2 regions of the Streptomyces sp. JLBT605 genome follow, and region 1 is predicted to be linked to the other one. Evidence: riboswitches for the same ligand, from Rfam matches in the RefSeq annotation. Region 1 holds a riboswitch; the other holds the start of a gene.
What was found. A riboswitch is a leader RNA that binds a small molecule or an ion and turns the genes downstream of it on or off. The one in region 1 is predicted to bind cyclic di-AMP.

Region 1 (7,028 bases):
CGCGGCGGGCGTGCCGGGCCCGGGAGGCGCGGCGTGTGCGGCGGGGTCGCGAGGCCAGGGAGCGGCGGCAGACGCGGCAGGCGCGGGCGGCGCGCCGGACCCGGCAGCGGCGGCGGGCCCGGAGGCGAAGGCCCCGGGCGCGGCGGTGCCGGTTGCGGCGGTGCCGGGGTGGGGCACGGGCGCCGTGGTGTCGGCGAGGCCGTCCGGGGCCGTGGGCGCCTGCCCCGTGGTGTCGCAGGGCGCGCCCGGCGCCGCGAGTGCTTCGGCGAGGCCGGGGATCTCCAGGTGGACCACGGCGATCGGCTTGGCCGCGCCGCCGGCCGCGGCGGCCTCGCGGAGCGCCGCGGCGAGGTCCGCCGCGGAGGGCTCCCCGACCCAGGGCATGGCGTTGACGACGACCGCGTCGCACCGCTCGTCGGCCAGCGCCTCGCCCAGTGCCCGGCCGAAGTCGGCCGGGCCCGCGCCGGTGGTGAGGTCGCGGGGCGGCAGCGGGCTGAGCCCTTCGGTGCGGCAGGCGTCGTAGGTGAGCAGGCCGAGGGACTCGCTGTTGCCGAGGATGGCGACGTGCGGGCCGTGCGGCAGCGGCTGGGCGGCGAGCAGCAGTCCGGTGTCGGCGAGTTCGGTGACGGTGTCGACCCGGATCACGCCCGCCTGGCGGAGCAGGTCGCTGACGATGGCGTCCGGGATGCCGGTGGTGGCGACGGCGTGGCCGGGCGGGGCGCTGCCGCTGTGCCGGGAGCCTTTGACCACGACGACGGGCTTGACGGCCGCGGTGCGCTTGGCCAGCCGGCTGAACTTCCGGGGGTTGCCGATGGATTCGAGGTACATCAGGGCGATGCCGGTGTGCGGGTCGTCGTGCCAGTACTGCAGCACGTCGTTGCCCGAGACGTCGGCGCGGTTGCCCGCGGACACGAAGGTGGACAGGCCCACCAGTCCGGCGGCGCGCCGGTGGAGTCCGGACAGCAGCGCGATGCCGATGGCGCCGGACTGGGTGAACAGCCCGACCCGGCCGGCGAAGGGCAGCTCGGGAGAGAGCGAGGCGTTGAGCCGGACGGCGTCGGCGGTGTTGATGATCCCGAAGGCGTTGGGGCCGATCACCCGCATCCCGTAGCTGCGGGCCTGGCGGATCAGCTCGCGCTGGCGGGCGCGGCCCTCTGGGCCGCTCTCGGCGTATCCGGAGGAGACCACGACGAGCCCCTGGACGCCGTGTTCGCCGCAGTCGGCGACGACGGAGGGGACGTGTTCGGCCGGTACGGCGACGATGGCCAGGTCGACCGGATCGGCGATCTCGCGGATGGAGCGGTACGCGGGGACGCCCTCGGGCTCCAGGACCGTCTGTCCCTCCGGGAAGGCGCGGTTGACCGCGTAGGCGCGGCCGGTGAAGCCGCCGGCGAGGACGTTGTGCAGCACGGCGCGGCCGACGCCGCCGGGGCTGCGTCCGGTGCCGATGACGGCGACGGAGCCGGGCGCGAGCAGCCGCTGCACCGAGCGGGCCTCGGCGCGCTGCTCCCGGGCGCGCATCACGGCGAGCGACCGGTCGGTGGGTTCGAGGTCGAATTCGAGGCGGACGACCCCGTCCTCGAAGCTGCGCTGCTGGGTGTAGCCGGCGTCCGTGAACACCTTGATCATCTTGGTGTTGGCGGGCAGCACCTCGGCGACGAAGCGGCGGATGCCGCGCTCGCGGGCGACGGCGGCGATGTGCTCCAGGAGGGCGGAGGCCACCCCCCGGCCCTGGTGGGCGTCCTGCACCAGGAAGGCGACCTCGGCCTCGTCGGGGACCGGCGCGGGGGCCGTGCCGGGGGCCGCCGGATCGGGGTGGGAGCTGGCGGGCCGGCCGCGCTCGTCGATGCGGTCGTAGCGGACGGTGGCGATGAACTCGTCCCCCACCGTGGCGGCCAGCCCGACCCGGTCGACGTAGTCGTGGTGGGTGAAGCGGTGCACGTCGCGGGCGGAGAGCCGGGGGTAGGGCGCGAAGAAGCGGTAGTACTTCGACTCGTCGGAGACATGCTCGTAGAAGCTGACCAGGCGTTGCGCGTCGTCCGCGGTGATGGGGCGGATCTGCGCGATGCCGCCGTCGCGGAGCACCACGTCCGCTTCCCAGTGGGCCGGGTAGCTGTGGCGGTCCGGATCTGACGCGGTGTCCATGGGGCCAGCGTAAGCGCCGGGGCGGAGACGGACACCCGCCCCGTGGTGCCGCATCGCGGACCCGCGGATGGCGCGGCAAGCTGTGCACGACGTACCGGCCGGGCCCCGCGTCAGGTCCGTTCCGGACCACTCCCGACACCGTGCGACACTGGTCTAGACAACCTAGCAACGACCTGAAGGGCTACACCATGGTTGAGCGCCGCGTCACCGTCGGCTGGGCCGAGGGCCTGCATGCCCGCCCCGCGTCGATCTTCGTTCGGGCCGCTACCGCTTCGGGCGTCCCCGTGACGATCGCCAAGGCCGAGGGCAACCCGGTCAACGCCGCCTCCATGCTCGCGGTGCTGGGCCTGGGCGCCCAGGGTGGCGAGGAGATCGTCCTCGCCTCGGAGGACGACAGCGCGGAGGCCGCGCTCGACCGTCTGGCCAAGCTGGTCGCCGAGGGGCTGGAGGAACTGCCGGAGACGGTCTGACCCGGCAACCCTCGCCCCGGCACCACCGGGGCACACCAAGGCCGCGGTATCCCGGAACCGGGAGACCGCGGCCTTGCTGTCACCACATTCCCGAAGGACCGCTCGCTATTCCCTGCACGGAAAGGGCGGACTCCACGTCGATATCGGCGCACCATAAAGGCACACGGCACCGCTCCGGGAATTCCCCCGAGGGTTGTATACCGGCGAATTGTTAATTCTGGGAACTCGCCGTGTTTACGGACTGTTTCGAACCCCTCACCTGGAAGGGGCGACGCAGCCGGTAATCGGCCATGGACCGCTCGGCGTGCGCCGCGGCCAGCGAGCGAGCCCGCTCGGCGTCACCGCGGGTCACCGCGTCCAGCAGCGCGCCGTGTTCCGCCCAGGACTCCACCGCTCGGGCGGTGCCCGGCTCCGTACGCCCGGCGCCGCGGGCGGGCGGCGGCGTGGTCCGGCCAGGCTGGGCGCGCGAAGCGCTTTCCGTCGCGGGTGGCGGCGGGAGACGGGCGGGATCGACCGCGTAGACCCAGTAGATCTTGCGGCGCAGCTGGACCAGCAGCCCGGCCAGGCTGGGGCTGCCGGAGGCCTGCGCGAGGGTCTCGTGGAACCAGTCGCCCAGCGACCGCAGCTCCGCCAACTGGCCCCGCGCCGCCCGCTCCTGCCCGAGCCTGACCAGCCCGCGGAGCACCTTGAGGTGGGCCTCGGTGCGGCGCTGGGCGGCCCGCGCCGCACCCAGCGGCTCCAGCAGGGCGCGGATGTCGAGGAGGTCGGCGACCTCGCGCTCGGACGGCTGGGCGACGCAGGCGCCGGCATGCCGGCGGGTGGTGACGAACCCCTCGGACTCCAGGGTCCGCAGCGCCTCGCGGACCGGGACCCGCGAGACGCCGTAACGGCGCGCGAGCAGTTCCTCGGTCAGTCGACTGCCGGGCTGGTACGCGCCGGAGACGATGTCGTCCCGAATCGCGGTGCATACGGCGTGCGCGGAAATCCGGCGACCGCCCTGGACCGCTGTCGTATCGCCGCTCACTTCCGGTCCCGCATGGTGTGAACCTCCGCCTTAATCTCTGCGAAACGCAGTCGATCGACGCGCGTTCACCGAACTCTATTCCACAGAGCTCGAATTTCCGACGAGCGGCGGGATTTCATGGATAATTTTTGGCCAAGCGGGATTGCGCGGCAGTCGCGGCGCCCTCCGGCCGTCCCGGCGGCACACGCGGCCGCCCCGGCGCCACCTTGCGGCAGGCCCGGCGGGACATACGACAGGCCCCGGCCGAGTGGCCGGGGCCTGTGCGCGATGGTCCGGGGGCGTCAGATGTTGACCCCGTGCGAGCGGAGGTAGGCGACCGGGTCGATGTCCGAGCCGTACTCCGGGCTGGTCCGCGCTTCGAAGTGCAGGTGCGGGCCGGTGGTGTTGCCGGTGTTGCCCGACAGGCCGATCTGCTGGCCCGGGGTCACCGTCTGGCCGACCGAGACATTGAGCGACGACAGGTGGCCGTACTGGGTGTACGTGCCGTCATTCATCTTGATCACGATGTTGTTGCCGTACGCGCCGCCCCAGCCTGCTTCGACTACGGTCCCGGAGCCCACCGCGTGCACCGTGGTGCCGGACGCGGCGTGGAAGTCGACACCGGTGTGGCTGCCGGAGCTCCACAGCCCGCTGGAGGCGTGGTACTGGGTGGAGACGTAGGAGCCGGTTATGGGCGCCACGAAGGTGTTCAGCCGCTTGCGCTCGGCCTCCCGCGCGGCCCGCTCCTTGGCCGCCCGCTCCGCCTTGGCCTTCTTCTCAGCGGCCTCGGCCTTGCGCTTGGTCTCGGCGGCCTGGCGGACGGCCTCCCGGCGCGCCGTGTCCTCGGCCTCCGCCTTGGCCGCGTCCTCCTCGGCTGCGCGCTCCTGGCTGTGCGCCTGGGCGCCGATCTCCTGGGCGAGGTCGTCGCCGACGACGATCGCCTGGTTCAGACCGGTGTCCTCGAAGCTCGGGGAGTCGCCGCCGGCGGCGAGCGCCGGGGAGGCGAGACTGGCGACGACGCCGGAGGCGGCCAGGGTGGCCATGCCGGCGATGTTCGTGCCGGTGCGCATGGCGGAGCGCCGGGGGCGGCGGTGCTTCCCGGTGGGACGGGTGAACGCCATGGGGTGGCGTACTCCTTTCCTTCCTTCTCGCCTACCGGGTTAGCTGACGGGTTCGGAGCAGGAAGGTCTCCTACGGACCCCTCCTCGCGGAGGCGCCCGATTCACCCCAGGGGAAGTCCCTCCGAAGAGGGCGGGTCCCCGGCTCCCTTGCGGGACTCGGCGATGGCTGCCCGGGCCGCGGGTGCGACGCAATCCGACGAACAGCCGACCCGACGCTAGACGGCTGATCTTTTGATCGCCAAACAGATCCGGCATTTTGTTGCCCTCGCCACAGGGCAGACATACCGCCTCCACGACAAACCGGACACCGCAGGCGGATAACGCAGGACTCCGGCGTCTCGTGCGACGCCGGAGTCCTGTGTGTCCTCGCTCCGCTGAGCCGTCGTCAGCCGGTGAGCGTCTCCGCCCGGCCGCTGACGGCCTCTCAGCCGGTGGCCGTGGGTCAGCCGGTGACCACCTTCACCTCGCCGATGCCCAGGGCGCGGACCGGCTCCTCGATGACCGAGGCGTCACCGACGAGCACGGTGACGAGCCGGTCGACGGGGAAGGCGTTCACCGCGGCGGCCGTCGCCTCGACCGTCCCGGTCTCGGCGAGCCGGGCGTACAGATGGGCCTGGAAGTCGTCCGGCAGGTGCTGCTCGACCTGGTCCGCCAGAGTGCCCGCGACGGCCGCCGCGGTCTCGTAGCGGAGCGGGGCGACGCCGACCAGGTTCTGCACCGCGACATCACGCTCGTCGTCGGTCAGCCCCTCCTCCGCGAGGGTGCGCAGCACCTTCCAGGTGTCCTCCAGCGCGGGCCCGGTCACCTCGGTGGCCACCGAGCCGCTGATGGCGAGCATCGCGACACCGGTGGGCGCGGAGCCGGAGCCGCCGGGGCCGGGGGCGCCGTCCGGCACCGACATCAGCACCTGCCCGAAGGCGCGCACCCCGTAGGTGTAGCCCTTCTCCTCGCGCAGCACCCGGTCGAGCCGGGAGGTGAGGGTGCCGCCGAGGCAGTAGGTGCCGAGCACCTGGGCGGGCCAGACCCGGTCGTGCCGGTCGGCACCGATCCGGCCGATGAGCAGCTGGGTCTGCACCGCGCCGGGCCGGTCCACGATCACCACCCGGCCGGCGTCGTCGGCGGTGATCACCGGGTACGGACGCTCCGGCGCCGGACCGCCGCTCCAGGCGCCGAGCGTGTCGGCAAGGGCCTTGTCCAGGTCGACGCCGGTCAGGTCGCCGACCACCACGGCGGTCGCGGAGGCCGGCCGCACATGCGCCTGGTAGAAGGCGCGCACCGCGGCGGCGTCGATCCGCCGGACGGTCTCCTCGGTGCCCTGGCGGGGCCGGGAGAGCCGGGCGGCCGCCGGGAAGAGCTCCTTGGACAGGGCCATGGAGGCCCGCCGGGCGGGGTTGGCCAGCTCGTGCGGGATCTCGTCCAGGCGGTTGGCCACCAGCCGCTCCACCTCGCTCTCCGGGAACGCGGGGGCGCGCAGCGCGTCGGCGAGCAGACCGAGGGCCTTGGGCAGCCGGGAGACCGGCACCTCCAGCGAGACCCGGATGCCGGGGTGGTCGGCGTGCGCGTCGAGGGTGGCGCCGCACCGCTCCAGCTCGGCGGCGAACTCCTCGGCGGTGTGCTTGTCGGTGCCCTCGGACAGCGCGCGGGCCATGATGGTCGCGACGCCGTCGAGCCCGGCGGGCTCGGCGTCCAGCGGGGCGGTCAGGTTGATCTCCACGGCGACGACCTGCTGACCGGGGCGGTGGCAGCGCAGCACGGTGAGCCCGTTGGGCAGTTCGCCGCGCTCGGGGGCCGGGAAGGCCCACGGCTTGGCGATGCCGCCCGTCGGCTGCGGGTGGAACGTCATGGTGGGGGTGGTGGCGTCGCTCACTGGGCCGCCTCCTCTTCTGCGGTGTCGTCGGCGGCGGTCTCGGTGGCGTCCTCGGCGTCGGTGCCCGGCCCGGTGGGTTCGTAGACCAGCACGGCGCGGTTGTCCGGCCGCAGTCGTGCCTGGGCGGCGGCCCGCACCTCCTCGGCGGTGACGTCCAGCACCCGCTGGACGGCGGTGAGCGCCAGCTGGGGGTCGCCGAACAGCACGGCGAAGCGGCAGAGTTCGTCGGCGCGGCCGCCGACGGTGGCGAGCCGGTCGAGCCACTCGCGCTCCAGCTGGGCCTGGGCGCGCTCCATCTCCTGCGGGGTCGGGCCCTCGGCGGCGAAGCGGGCCAGCTCGTCGTCGACGGCGGCCTCGATGGCGGGCACCTCGACGCCGGCCGACGCCTTCACGTCCAGCCAGCCGAGCGAGGGCGCGCCGGC
Region 2 (7,028 bases), 2.2 Mb from region 1:
GCGTTGTTTCAGCGCACGCCGCGCACCGCTTATTCCGGCCGCGGGCCATCCCTTCCGGGGCCGACGCGGGTGGGGCGCCCGCGGCCGCGGCAGAAACCGACGGCCCTGGTGTCAAGGGGGGGGGAGAGAGCACCAGGGCCGTCGGCGTATCGGGGAAGCGTGGGGGGGGTGTGGGGGGTGGGAGTGGGGGTGGGGGGTGGCGGATCAGGGGTTCGGGCGGCTCAGGGGTTCTGGCCGTGCTCGCGCAGCCAGCCCATCGGGTCGATGGGGGCCCCGCCGCCCGGACGGACCTCCAAGTGGAGGTGCGGGCCGGTGACGTTGCCGGTGGCGCCGACGCGGCCGATGACCTCGCCGGTGGTCACCGAGCCGGACGTCTGGACCATCGACGACAGGTGGCAGTACCAGATCTCGGTGCCGTCCTCGAGCGTGAGCACGATGCGGTAGCCGTAGGAACCGGCCCAGCCGGCTTCGGTGATCGTGCCGCCGTGCACCGCCTTGACCGGCGTACCGGTCGGGGCGGCGAAGTCCTGGCCGGTGTGGTCGGCGGACCACATGTCGCCGGCCTCACCGAAGGACGAGGTGAGGGTGTAGGAGGCGAGCGGGAGGGTGTAGGACGCGGCCAGCTTGGCGAGGCGCTCGGCCTCGGCCTTCCGCCGGGCCTCCTCCGCCGCCTTCCGCTTGGCCTCCGCCGCGGCCTCCCGCTTGGCCTCGGCCTCCGCGGCCTGCTTCTTGACCTCCGCGGCCTTCTTCGCCGCGGCCTGCTTGACGGCGGCCTCGGCCGCGGCCGTCTCCGCCGCCTCCCGCTCGGCCGCGTCAGCGCCGATCTGCTGCTGCTCGGCCTGCCGCATGATGCGGGCGCGCAGTGCCTCGGCCGGGTCGGTGAAGCCCTGCGCCCTGTCCTGGGCGGTGAGCCCGGCCTGGGAGATGGGGTGGGCGGAGCCCTGGGAGCTTGCGGTGGAGCCGGATGAGTCGTCGGATATCAGCGGGCCGATGCCGGGCAGGTCCTCGGCGTCGGGCAGGGCGTCCTGCGCCTCGTCCATCAGGTGCGCGACATCCGGCATGGATATCGGAGCCTGGGGCCGGTCCTTGGCGGTCGCCATGCCACCCGCGCCGACCGCCGCGATGACACCGACACCGAGCACCGCGCCGCTGCGCGCCATGCTGCCGCCGCGCTGCTTGACGACCCGGTGCCGGCCGCGGACGGGGGCGATGGACTCGGCGGTCGGGTTCCACTCCTCGTACGGCTCGTCGTCGTACGGCGCTGCCCCGGGACCGGGGCCGATGGCCGGCAGCGTGGCAGTGGCGGTGGTGGCCGTGGCGGCCGGCGCGGCGGAGGCGTCGGTTCCGGTGGCGTCGGGGCCGGAGTCGTGGCCGAGCGGGAAGCCGGCGGGGCCGTGCGGTGCCTCGTCGAGGGCAGACCTGTTGGACGCCACGGGGGCGTACTCCTTTCCTTCCTTCTCGCCTACCGGGTTAGCTGACGGGTTCGGAGCAGGAAGGTCTCCTACGGGCCAGGTTCGGCCCGATTCACCCCAAGGTTGGTGGTTCCCCGGTTCCCTTGGTGCTGCTGGTGGTGCAGTGTGCGTGCGGGATTCGGCGACGGCGCACGGTGCCGCCTCTGCGACGGCTGTGACGACCGCGCTGCGTTATCGAACGTTAATAGACGGCGCGACGCTATTCCAAGCTGTTCTCCGGAATCCACGGAGCTTTGACGCTCACCTATCGGGATGTTCTCGGGCAGCCCGGGGCGAATTGACGCCATGAGAGATACGCGGCTGAAACGGCCAGGAGCTGATCGTGCGTCAATCGTTATGCGGAGGGTGGCGGCCGGACACGCACGGTGACGGCCTTCGCCGGGAAGACGGCCCCGGGAAGACGGCCCCAGAAAGGCGGGCCCCGGCGGACGATCCGGCCGGGGCCCGAGCCCGCGACGCGACGGCGGGCATCAGCAGACAGCGGGCATCAGCGGAGTGACGGGTATCAGCAGACGGCGGGCGCCAGCAGGTGACGGCGGGCGTCAGCAGACAGTGCCATCAGCAGGTGACGGCGGGCGTCAGCGCGTCACGGCTCAGAGCTCGACGCCGAGGGCGCGCGCCCGGCGGTCCGCCGCCAGCTCGGCGGCGGCCTCGTCGAGGTAGACCTCGCACACCAGCCGCCCGTCACTGGTGAGGTTGTGCTCCAGCTCCCAGAGGCTGATCTCGTCCCCACCCGCGAGCAGGAAGGCGTGCTCGTAGAAGCGGCACCAGGTCGCGTCCGGGCCGGCGGTGCGGCGGCGCGGCTTGGGGGCGAGCGCGATGTCGTGCGCGAACGCGTTCTCCAGCAGCCGCTCGACCTCCTCCCCCGGCCGGTCGTCGTTCTCCGCGCGGCGCAGCACCCGGCGCGCGTGGTCGGCGGAGTTGTCGGCCACGTACGCACGCGCGGTGTCCAGCGGCAGCGGGGTGTGCAGCAGTTGGTCGGGCAGCCACAGCGGCGCCTCGTCGAACTCCTCCCAGCGGCTGCCTCCGGTCCGCTCGTATGCGCGGCGCTCAGCGGCCCGGAGGGTCTCCTCGTCGGCGTACAGCTCGTACAGCGGGCGCTCGTCGGGGCCGGTGTTGTGCTCCAGCTCCCACAGCACACCGCTGCTGCCGTCAGGGAGCAGGAAGATATGTCGGAAGGTGCTGTACCCGAGCGGGCCGGGCGGCTCGTTGCACTGGCGGCATGAACGCAGCTCGGTCTGGTGCATCAGGGCGCCGCTCAGCGTGGTGACCGCCGCCGCGTCGATCTCGAACCCGTTCTGGGCGCGGGCCAGCAGCCCGTCGAGATGCTCGGCGGGCGTCCCGCCGTCCTGTGCATGCACCATGTCTCTCTCCTCCCGGCCATCGACTCGCCGCGCCCCCCAGCGACCATTCGCGACTTACCGTAGCGGCGCAGACACACCCCGCGTGCGGTCTTTCGAGAAGCTGTCTCCTGACACGACTTCGGTACTCACATCTGCGCCAGGAGGCTCAGAAGCATCACTCTGCGGACCCGAGCGGTGACTGATCCGGAGGATGGCGCTCCGAGAAGTCGGGAAATCGACGGATCCGGGCGCTCCGCATCCGGATCGGGCGACCTGCCGCCTCACTCAGTCCGGACCCGCTCAGTCCGTACCCGCGATCTCTATCCCGGCTCAGTCCCGCACCGTCCGGACCCGCTCTCTCCAGCCCCGCTCCGTCCGGCCCCGCTCAGTCCGGCCCCGCTCCGTCCGGACCCGCGATCTCCGTCCCGGTGCCTTCCGGGCCCGCACCGTCCGGCCCCGGCCCCTCCTGTTCCGACCCCTCCGGCTCCGGTTCCTCCCCTCCCGGCCCCTCCCCGGTCGGACCGCTCGCCGCCGCGACGGTCGCCGCCCGGCGCCTGACCACGACGGCCGCCGCCGCGGCGCTGGCCGTGAACGCCGACACGAGCACCCAGGGGCGGTTGAGGCAGTGCCCGGTGACCCGGTCGAGGGAGTACCGGCCGGGCCCGGCCAGCCCCAGCCCCGCGGCCACAAAGCCGAGGAACGCCGGATACTCGTAGCCCCCGGCCGCGCTGAAGAACCCGGCCGGGGCGTGGACGGACACCGCGCCCGACATCGCCCCCGCGGCCGCCGCGCCGGCGGCCGGGGTCGCCAGACCGGCGGCGAGCAGCAGCCCGCCGCCCGCCTCGCCCAACCCCGCCCCGAGCGCGCTCGGGCGCCCCGGAGTGAAGCCCATGTGCTCCATGGCCCGGCCGGTGCCCTCCAGACCCTGGCCGCCGAACCAGCCGAACAGCTTCTGCGCGCCGTGCGCGAAGAGCACGCCGCCCGCACCGAGCCGCAGCACGAGCAGTCCGAGGTCCTTGCGGTACGTCATCGACATGGCAGTTCCCGTTCGAGGGGCGGTCGGAGTCCCAGCCGCAGGGGGCCCGCACAGGGGCCCGCCCGAGGACGAGTCCGTACGAGACGAGAGCCAGTCCGTGCGGGACGGGGGTCGGTCCGTACGGTCCATCGGGACGTGCGGAGATCGCCCGCAGCCCGGTCCAGCCCCCAGTCTGTGCGGCCCCGGCCGCGCGCACCTTCGTAACTGGGCCATTCGAGCGGCCGCGCCACGCCCACCGCGGGCCCGAAAAACCGAGGAGCCCCGGCCATTCGTCCTGGCCGGGGCTCATGTTCGATGGTCAGGCCCAGTCGGGGCCTCGCATCCGGTGGGTCATCAGGGGCTCGAACCCTGAACCAATGGATTAAAAGTCCACTGCTCTGCCAATTGAGCTAATGACCCGCACAACGCAGCATAGCCCGGCCGACGGCAAAGCCCCGAGCCAATACCGTCCCGAAGCCGCGCCGGCTGCTCGGGACCGCCCAACTGGGCGGTCCTCGACCGGACTTGCCAGCGGCGCACGAAGGCCCGTACGACACATCTTCATGTCGTACGGGCCTTCGCGCACGCTACGTCCTTCGACGTCGACCTGCCGATCTATCTCCAGATCCTCGGTCGTCGTTCAGTCCGAGTCGGGATCAGCCGTTGCGCTTCCAGCGCGGCTTGTCGGCGCGGCGGTCGAAGGGACGGCTGCCGGTCGCACCGCCGCGGTGGTCGTCGCGACGGGCCGGACGGTCGTCACGACGGTCGCGGTTGAACGGACGCTCATCCCGGCGGTCGCGGCTGAACGGGCGGTCCCCGCCACGGTGGTTGTGGTCGCGGTGGCCGTGGTCGCGGCGCTCGAACGGGCGCCCGGCGCGGTCGTCGCGACGGTCGCGGTTGAAGCCGCCGCGGTCGCCGCCGTCCCGGCCGAAGCCGCGCTCGCCACCGTCGCGGTCGCGGCCGAAGCCACGGTCGCGGTCACGGCCGAAGCCGCTGCCGCCCCGCTCGTCCCGCCGGTCACGGTTGAACGGGCGGTCGTCACGACGCTCCCGGCCACCATCGCGGTCACGGTCGCGGCCGAAGCCACGGTCGTCCCGGCGCTCGTACGAGCGGCCGCCGCCGAAGCCGCCACGGTCGCCGTCCCGGCGGTCGCGGTTGAACGGGCGGTCGTCACGACGCTCCCGGCCACCATCGCGGTCGCGGCCGAAGCCACGGTCGCGGTCACGGTCACGGCCGAAGCCGCTGCCGCCCCGCTCGTCCCGCCGGTCACGGTTGAACGGACGGTCATCACGACGGTCCCGGTCACGGTCGCGGCGCTCGAAGTTGCCGCGCTCGTCCCGGCGCTCGAAGTTGCCACGGTCGTCGCGGCGCTCGTAGCCGGTGGTACGACGCGGCGCCTCGTCCGCGGCGACGGTCTCGGCCTCCGGCGCGGCGGCCTGCTCCGGCAGCACCACGGCGGTCACGGAGGGGGCGGCGTCGGCGGCCTGCTCGCCGACGGCGACGGCCGCCTGCGGGTCCTCGCCGCGCTCGCGGGCGGCGCGCGCGGAGAGCCGGTCGGCCTCCTCGCGCAGCTCGGTGGCGCGACGCGTCACCTTCTCCAGCTCGCGGGTGAGCTGCTGCACCTCGCGCTCGGCCTGCTTGGCGGCGTTCGCCGCCGACTCCGCCTGCACCTCGGTGAGCGAACGCGCACCGGTGATACGGGCCACGTCCTCGTCGAACGCGCCGGCGCCGCCGACGATGTGGCGCGAGGCGTCGACGCCCGCGTCCTCCATCAGGCGGAAGATCTGCCGCCGCTGGTGCGGGAGGGCGAGCGAGACGACGGTGCCGCTCTGCCCGGCGCGCGCGGTGCGGCCGCTGCGGTGCAGGTAGTCCTTGTGGTCGCCGGCCGGGTCGACGTTGAGCACCAGGTCGATGCCGTCGACGTGGATGCCGCGGGCGGCGACGTCGGTGGCGACCAGGACGTTGACGTAGCCGTCCTTGAAGTCGGCCAGGGTGCGGGTCCGCGCGCCCTGCGTCATGCCGCCGTGCAGCGCGTCGGCCCGGACGCCCGCGTCGCGCAGCTGCTCGGCGACCCGGTCGGCGCCCAGCTGGGTGCGGACGAAGATGATGGTGCGGCCCTTGCGCGCCGCGATGGCGGCGGTGACCGGGGCCTTGTCCTTCGGCTTCACCACGAGGACGTGGTGGGTCATGGTCGAGACGGCGCCGGCGGAGGGGTCGACCTCATGGGTGATGGGGTTGACCAGGTAGCGCTTGACCAGGGTGTCGATCTCGTTCTCCAGCGTCGCGGAGAACAGCAGCCGCTGGCCGCCCTGCGGCACCAGGTCGAGGATCTCGGTGACCTCGGGCAGGAAGCCCATGTCGGCCATCTGGTCCGCCTCGTCCAGGACGGCGACCTGCACCCGGTCCAGGGAGGCGGCGCCGCGGTCGATGATGTCGCGCAGTCGGCCCGGGGTGGCGACGAGGATGTCGACGCCGCGCTCCAGGGCGTAGATCTGGTTGCCCATCGAGGTACCGCCGCAGACGACCTTGAGCTTGAGGCCCAGCACATCGCCGTACGGCTGGAGGGCGTCGCTCACCTGCATGGCGAGCTCGCGGGTCGGGGTGAGGATCAGGCCCCGCGGGCGCTTCTTCTCGGTGTGGCCGCCGGCCAGCGTGGTCAGCAGCGGCAGGCCGAAGGAGAGGGTCTTGCCGGAGCCGGTACGGCCGCGGCCCAGGATGTCCTTGCCGGCCAGGGCGTCCGGGATGGTCGCGGCCTGGATCGGGAAGGGGGTGGTCACGCCGTTCTGCGCCAGCTTGCGGACGATGTGCTCGGGCAGGCCGAGGTCCGCGAAGGTGATCTGAGGCGTCTCCGCCGCCTGCTCGTCCTCGGTGGACTCGGCGGATTCAGCCGACTCGGCGATCTCCGCGGCCTCGACGGCCTCAGCGATCTCGACGGCCTCGACGACCTCGGTCGCCGCCGGCTCGGTGCTTACGGACTCGGTGTCGACACTGTCGGCGGGCATGACGGAGTGATCAGTGGAAATGGACATGCGAAATGCGAAACCTTCCGGAGTCTCGGCACGCGCCCAAGCTCCGTGTTTCGCAAAAGACCGCCTCAATGCGGTCAGCCACGGCAAGGTAAGGAACGCGCCACGCGGCGCGCTTCGGTTTGGCGCCGGGCAAATGGGATCAAACGATCTGCCAGCATACGCACCCCCA

Region 2: it holds a riboswitch for cyclic di-AMP, as region 1 does, so the genes downstream of both, AC4BDD_RS15755 (M23 family metallopeptidase) here and AC4BDD_RS06580 (M23 family metallopeptidase) in region 1, are expected to answer to the same signal.

The regions. Positions count from the first base shown of each region.
Region 1 covers NZ_CM177087.1:1,430,354-1,437,381, forward strand. Annotated here, with positions in the region: gene AC4BDD_RS06565 (bifunctional acetate--CoA ligase family protein/GNAT family N-acetyltransferase) at 1-2,145, opposite strand, end outside; gene AC4BDD_RS06570 (HPr family phosphocarrier protein) at 2,334-2,615, shown strand; gene AC4BDD_RS06575 (GntR family transcriptional regulator) at 2,827-3,639, opposite strand; gene AC4BDD_RS06580 (M23 family metallopeptidase) at 3,921-4,739, opposite strand; cyclic di-AMP (ydaO/yuaA leader) riboswitch at 4,754-4,911, opposite strand; gene AC4BDD_RS06585 (M16 family metallopeptidase) at 5,182-6,606, opposite strand; gene AC4BDD_RS06590 (M16 family metallopeptidase) at 6,603-7,028, opposite strand, start outside.
Region 2 covers NZ_CM177087.1:3,624,724-3,631,751, reverse strand. Annotated here, with positions in the region: gene AC4BDD_RS15755 (M23 family metallopeptidase) at 222-1,433, opposite strand; cyclic di-AMP (ydaO/yuaA leader) riboswitch at 1,445-1,606, opposite strand; gene AC4BDD_RS15750 (DUF6227 family protein) at 2,066-2,836, opposite strand; partial or broken gene AC4BDD_RS15745 (DoxX family protein) at 3,348-3,851, opposite strand; tRNA gene AC4BDD_RS15740 (tRNA-Lys) at 4,178-4,250, opposite strand; gene AC4BDD_RS15735 (DEAD/DEAH box helicase) at 4,487-6,859, opposite strand.